2 regions of the Streptomyces sp. Pv4-95 genome follow, and region 1 is predicted to be linked to the other one. Evidence: predicted binding sites of a transcription regulator. Region 1 holds the regulator's gene; the other holds the start of a gene.

Region 1 (3,405 bases):
GGGCTCGGCCCCGGCCGGGGACGACAACCAGGTGACAGCTCTCACGGCGCAGCTGGACCAGGTGCGTACGGCGCTCAACGAGCGCACGGCGGACCTCCAGCGGCTCCAGGCGGAGTACCAGAACTACCGCCGTCGGGTGGAGCGGGACCGGATCACGGTCAAGGAGATCGCCGCGGCGAACCTCCTGTCCGAGCTCCTTCCCACCCTCGACGACGTCGGCCGCGCCCGCGAGCACGGCGAACTGGTCGGCGGCTTCAAGTCGGTGGCCGAGTCGCTGGAGACCGCGGTCGCCAAGCTGGGTCTGCAGCAGTTCGGCAAGGAGGGTGAGCCCTTCGACCCGACGATTCACGAAGCGCTGATGCACTCCTACGCGCCCGACGTCACCGAGACGACGTGCGTGGCGATCCTGCAGCCCGGGTATCGCATCGGTGAGCGAACGATCCGCCCCGCGCGGGTCGCCGTCGCCGAGCCGCAGCCGGGCACGCAGACCACCAAGTCCGCCTCCGAAGAGGACACCAAGGCTTCGGACGAGGAGAACGGTGGCCCGGAAGAGGGCTGACGTGAGGACAGGAAAGAAAACCGCGCGGAAGGAGGGACGTCGGGGATGAGCACCAAGGACTTCGTGGAGAAGGACTACTACAAGGTCCTCGGCGTCCCGAAGGACGCGACCGAGGCGGAGATCAAGAAGGCGTACCGCAAGCTCGCCCGCGAGTTCCACCCGGACGCCAACAAGGGTGACGCCAAGGCCGAGGAGCGCTTCAAGGAGATCTCCGAGGCGAACGACATCCTCGGTGACCCCAAGCGCCGCAAGGAGTACGACGAGGCCCGGACGCTGTTCGGCAACGGCGGCTACCGGCCCGGCCCCGGCGGGGGCGGCGGCAGCTTCAACTTCGACCTGGGCGACCTCTTCGGGGGCTCGCCGGGTCAAAGCGGGGGCGGCGCCGGCGGCTTCGGCGGCGGTCTCGGGGATGTCTTCGGCGGCCTGTTCAACCGCGGTGGCGGCGCCGGGACGCGTACGCAGCCGCGCCGCGGCCAGGATGTCGAGTCCGAGGTGACGCTCAGCTTCACCGAGGCCGTCGACGGGGCCACGGTCCCGTTGCGGATGTCCAGCCAGGCGCCCTGCAAGGCGTGTTCGGGCACCGGTGACAAGCACGGCACTCCGCGGGTCTGCCCGACCTGTGTGGGCACCGGTCAGGTCAGCCGGGGTGCCGGTGGCGGTTTCTCGCTCACCGACCCGTGCGCCGACTGCAAGGGCCGGGGCCTGATCGCCCAGGACCCCTGCGACGTCTGCAAGGGCAGTGGCCGGGCGACGAGTTCGCGCACCATGCAGGTCCGTATCCCCGCGGGCGTCTCCAACGGGCAGCGCATCAGGCTGCGCGGCAAGGGCGCCCCGGGCGAGCAGGGCGGCCCGGCGGGCGACCTCTATGTCGTGGTGAACGTCGACGCCCACCCGGTCTTCGGCCGCAAGGGCGACAACCTCACCGTCACGGTGCCGGTCACCTTCCCGGAGGCCGCGCTCGGCGGCGAGGTGAAGGTGCCCACCCTGGGCGGCCCGCCCGTCACGCTGAAGCTGCCGGCCGGCACGCCCAACGGGCGCACCATGCGGGCCCGCGGCAAGGGAGCGGCCCGCAAGGACGGCACCCGGGGTGACCTGCTGGTCACCATCGAGGTGCTGGTGCCCAAGGACCTCGGCGACAAGGCGAGAGAGTCGCTGGAGACGTATCGCGAGGCGACCGCGGGAGAGGACCCGCGGGCGGAGCTGTTCCAGGCCGCGAAGGGAGCTTGAGATGGACAGCCGGGGCGGACATCGTCGTAATCCGTACGAACTGACCGAAGAGTCGCCGGTGTACGTCATCTCCGTCGCGGCTCAGCTCTCCGGCCTGCATCCGCAGACCCTGCGGCAGTACGACCGGCTCGGCCTGGTCTCGCCCGACCGTACGGCCGGGCGGGGCCGCCGCTACTCGGCCCGGGACATCGAACTGCTGCGCACCGTGCAGCAGTTGTCCCAGGACGAGGGCATCAACCTCGCGGGCATCAAGCGCATCATCGAGCTGGAGAACCAGGTCGCGGCCCTGCAGCAGCGGGTCGCCGAGCTCCAGGGCGCCCTGGAGGGCGCGGCCAGCGCGATGCAGCAGCGGGAGGCCGCGGTGCACGCGTCCTACCGCCGTGACCTGGTGCCGTATCAGGATGTGCAGCAGAGCGGCGCTCTGGTGGTGTGGCGGCCCAAGCGGTCGGAGTAACGGGCCGCTCCGGCTCCGGCCGGCAAGCAGCCACCTCGCGCGAGTTGGTGGGAAAGGGCCGGGTCAGCCGGCCCTTTTTCGCGTGCGGAGGGCGGCGTCAGCAGCCGTTGTAGCCGGCCGTCGGCATCGAGAGGCGGCGGTGCACATGCGACTTCATCGCCAGGGTGTAGACCGGCTCGTCGAGGTCGGCGGTCTCCAGGCGGACCCCGGCCGCGGCGCAGCGGGCGGTGAATTCGTCGGCGCCCTTGATGGCGTTCTCCAGGGCCCGCAGGTTGGGGGTCACGAACACATCGACCAGCCCCGCCTTCACGTCGCTCCACAGGGCCTGGTGATCGGCGCGCAGGCGGTGCAGGCTGAGCTGGCAGGTCAGGCGGTAGTCACGGGCGGCCGCCCACTGTTTGCACATGTCGTGCTGGGTGCGGTCATCGACCAGGAACGGATCCTCGTCCAGCTCGGACAGCGGCATCAGGCAGGCGATCGCCGTCACTCGGACCGGGTTCATCGTGCCCTCCGGGGCGTGGCGAGTGTGGGGGCGACGATACCCCCGCGAAGGGCCCGGGGTGGAGGGGCGGCGCCGGGCGGCGAGGCGTAACCACAGGCGTGGCAGATCTTCCATCCGTCCTGGTTGACGGCGAGTTGGCCACCGCAGCGCGGGCAGAGCTCGGCGCGGGGGCGTGGCAGGGCCGGGCCGGGGTGGCGGGGAACGGTCGGGGTGGGGTGTGCTGCCGACGCCATGCGGCCTCCAGCTGCCGTCTGCTGCCCGTTGTCGCCCCGGGCGGAGTGGGGGTGTGAGGGGTACGGGCGATGCCGACTGATCGCCATGGGCCGAGTCGGTCGCGGATCTGTTCGGAGCCGACCGGTCCTGGGTACCAGGTGGACGGCCGGCGGCGGGGGCGCAGGGGCGCTTTTCGGTCAGGTGCCGGGTCGGCTGTTCGCGCGGCTCAGGCGCGGCCGAGGGCCTTGTTCACCGCGATCTCGATCATGACGCGGTCGGGGTTCGGCGTCGGCGTCCGGCCGTAGCGCTCGGCGTAGCGGCGCACGGCGTCCGCCACCGACGCGTCGTCCGTACGCACCCGCGCGATGCCCTCCAGCGTCGCCCAGCGGCCGCGGTCGACCTGACAGACGGCGACGGTTGCGCCCTCGGGGCCGGCGGCGAGGACGTTCT
Region 2 (3,405 bases), 1.5 Mb from region 1:
AGAACGGCTGCAGTGCGGCGTAGTGCTCGCCGACGTGGTCCAGCGGTTCGCCGCGCTCCCAGACGATGGCCGGATAGACCTTCGACGCGGCGAGTTCGTCCGGTGCGACCCCGGCGGTCAGGCTCGGGGCGGACAACCGCGCCATTTCCTCGGCCGCCGTGCGCACCCGCTCCGGGGTGAGACAGCGGGGCGGCCCGTAGCCCCAGTCCTCGGCGTCCGCCAACGGCTCCTCGCCGTGCACGATGTCCACGGGGAAGCCCTGGCGGCGGAGCAGGAAGCCGAGGGCGTCCCACGCCGTGCCGATGTCCAGGCAGCGGGCCTTCGCCGGCTCCGGCTCGGTGTCCGCCTCCTCGTCCATGCGCTCGCCCACCATCTCCAGCGCCCACTCGGGATCGCTGACGGCGCGCTGGAGTTCGGCCGCCGTGACACGTGCGTACTGTCCGATCATGCTCATGGTCCGGATGCTAGGCGCGGCCACTGACAACCCGCCGCGAGGGCCCGGATGCCGACCGCCCCCCGCCGGGAATCCGTCCGGCGCCGCGCCGCGCGCCCGGTCAGGTCCCGTCGCCACCTGTGGCCGGATCATCCGTCGGCTCCTGGGAGAATGGCGTTCTTGCGAGCGCGGCGGTACGCGGTGCTCACCGGTAGCAGGAGTGCACGCCCGTGTCCCAGGACCCCACCCGGCCGAACCCCGACGCCACTCGCCTCGGGCTCGTCTCCGACTGCGGCAGTTGCTTCGGGCTCTGCTGCGTCGCCCTGCCGTTCGCCGCGTCGGCGGATTTCGCGGTCGACAAGGACGCCGGGCGGCCCTGCGGCAACCTGCGGAGCGACTTCCGCTGCGGAATCCATGCCGAGCTGCGTGAGCGCGGCTTCTCCGGATGCACCGTCTTCGACTGCTTCGGTGCCGGGCAGAAGGTCTCACAGGTCACCTTCGGCGGCGAGGACTGGCGGCAGGCCCCGCGCACAGCCCGCAGCATGTTCGACGTCTTCCCCGTCATGCGGCAGCTCCACGAACTCCTTCAGTACCTCGCCGAGGCCCTCGCCCGGCCTGCTGCCCGCCCGATCCACGACGAGCTGCGGCGCGCGCTCGACGAGACCGAAGCCCTCACGTACGGCACTCCCGAGGAATTGGCCGGCCTGGATGTCGCCGCCCACCGGGGCGAGGTCAACGCTCTGCTGCTGCGCACCAGCGAGCTGGTGCGGGCCGAGGTGCCGGGCCGTAAGAAGGAGCGGCGGGGCGCGGATCTCATGGGCGCCCGGTTGCGGCGCGCCGACCTGCGGGGCGCCAACCTCCGCGGGGCCTACCTCATCGCCGCCGACCTCACGGGCGCCGACCTGCGGCTGGCCGACCTGATCGGTGCCGATCTGCGGGACGCCGATCTGAGCGGCGCCGACCTCACCGGCAGCCTCTTCCTCACCCGGGCCCAGCTCAGCGCGGCCAAGGGGGACGACCGCACCACGCTGCCGCCGGAGCTCGGCCGCCCGGCTCACTGGTAGTCACCCGCCGCACCGGGCACGGCACATCCGCGGCCGCCCGCCGGTGACCGACGCCGACGATCCGAGTTCCCCCGTCTTCGTGCGTCTTCGTACGGCACCACCCGCCCACCGACGCGGAGCGGAGACACCTCCGCCGATCCGCCGCCGCACGCTGCCCATCCCTGATCGCTCACAGCGAACGCGCCCCGGGGAACATCTCCCCCTACCGCGGCATTGAGTGAGTACAGCTCAACTTGCCTGCCGAAGGGGAGATCATGGCTTCGACGCCCACATCGCTCACCCTGCCCGTGCTGCCCCTCGATGACGAGGTCGTTCTGCCCGGCATGGTGGTGCCTCTCGACCTGTCCGACACCGACGTCCGGGCAGCCGTGGAGGCCGCACAGGCCGCCGCCCCGTCGGGTAACAAGCCGCAGGTGCTGCTTGTGCCCCGGCTCGACGGCAGCTACGCCGGGATCGGCACGCTCGGGCGGATCGAGCAGGTCGGGCGGCTCTCCGACGGCGACCCCGGGGCCCTGATCAGGGGCCTGGGCCGGGTGCGCATCGGGTCGGGTACGACCGGCCCGGGGGCCGCCCTCTGGGTGGAGGGCACCACCGTCGAGGAGACGGTGCCCGACCCGCTGCCCGGCGCGGTGACGGAACTCGTCACCGAATACAAGGCGCTGGCCACCAGCTGGCTGCGCAAGCGCGGTGCCTGGCAGGTCGTCGACCGCGTCCAGCAGATCGAGGACGTGCCGACGCTCGCCGACAACTCCGGCTACTCGCCCTTCCTGACCACCGAGCAGAAGGTCCGGCTGCTGGAGACCGCCGACCCGGTGGCCCGTCTGAAGTTCGCCACCGAGACCCTGCGCGAGCACCTCGCGGAACAGGACGTCGCCGAGTCGATCGCCAAGGACGTCCAGGAGGGCGTCGACAAGCAGCAGCGGGAATTCCTGCTGCGCCGTCAGCTGGAAGCGGTCCGCAAGGAACTCGCCGGGATCAACGGCGACCCCGAGGACGAGGGCGACGACTACCGCGCCCGCGTCGAGGCCGCCGAACTGCCCGAGGAGGTCCGCAAGGCCGCCCTCAAGGAGGTCGACAAGCTGGAGCGGTCCAGCGACCAGAACCCCGAGGGCTCCTGGATCCGCACCTGGCTGGACACCGTCCTGGAACTGCCGTGGAACGAGCGGACCGAGGACGCGTACGACATCGCAGGCGCCAAGGAGATCCTGGACGCCGACCACGCGGGCCTGGAGGACGTCAAGGAGCGGATCACCGAGTACCTCGCCGTCCGCAAGCGCCGGACCGAGCGCGGTCTGGGGCTCGTCGGCGGGCGGCGCGGCGGCGCGGTGCTGGCACTGGTGGGCCCGCCGGGCGTCGGAAAGACCTCGCTCGGCGAGTCCGTCGCACGGGCCATGGGGCGCGAGTTCGTCCGGGTCGCGCTCGGCGGCGTCCGGGACGAGGCGGAGATCCGCGGCCACCGGCGCACCTATGTCGGCGCGCTGCCCGGCCGGATCGTGCGGGCCGTCAAGGAGGCCGGGTCGATGAACCCGGTGGTGCTGCTCGACGAGATCGACAAGGTGGGTTCGGACTTCCGGGGCGACCCGGCCGCCGCCCTCCTGGAGGTCCTGGACCCGGCGCAGAACCACACCTTCCGCGATCACTACCTGGAGGTCGAACTGGACCTCAGCGACGTGGTCTTCCTGGCCACGGCCAACGTCCTCGAAGCCATCCCCGAGCCGCTGCTGGACCGGATGGAACTGGTCAGGCTCGACGGGTACACCGAGGACGAGAAGGTCGTCATCGCACGGGAGCACCTGCTGCCCCGGCAGCTGGAGCGGGCCGGTCTGGAGCCCGGCGAGGTCGTCCTGGAGGACGGGGCGCTGCGCAAGCTCGCGGGTGAGTACACCCGTGAGGCGGGCGTACGGAATC

The links. Region 1 encodes HspR, which represses chaperone genes until heat shock. Its sites were predicted from a motif close to TTGAGNNNNNNNNNCTCAA; they were not measured.
Region 2: a site for HspR is predicted at 1,711-1,729, ahead of lon (endopeptidase La). Genes of this name have one in related genera too.

What each region holds. Positions count from the first base shown of each region.
Region 1 covers NZ_CP127172.1:4,330,521-4,333,925, forward strand. Annotated here, with positions in the region: gene grpE (nucleotide exchange factor GrpE) at 1-559, shown strand, start outside; gene dnaJ (molecular chaperone DnaJ) at 605-1,786, shown strand; gene QOM21_RS18970 (heat shock protein transcriptional repressor HspR) at 1,788-2,240, shown strand; gene QOM21_RS18975 (hypothetical protein) at 2,338-2,742, opposite strand; gene QOM21_RS18980 (pyridoxamine 5'-phosphate oxidase family protein) at 3,182-3,405, opposite strand, start outside.
Region 2 covers NZ_CP127172.1:2,842,173-2,845,577, reverse strand. Annotated here, with positions in the region: gene QOM21_RS12455 (YfbM family protein) at 1-454, opposite strand, end outside; gene QOM21_RS12450 (pentapeptide repeat-containing protein) at 664-1,497, shown strand; gene lon (endopeptidase La) at 1,752-3,405, shown strand, end outside.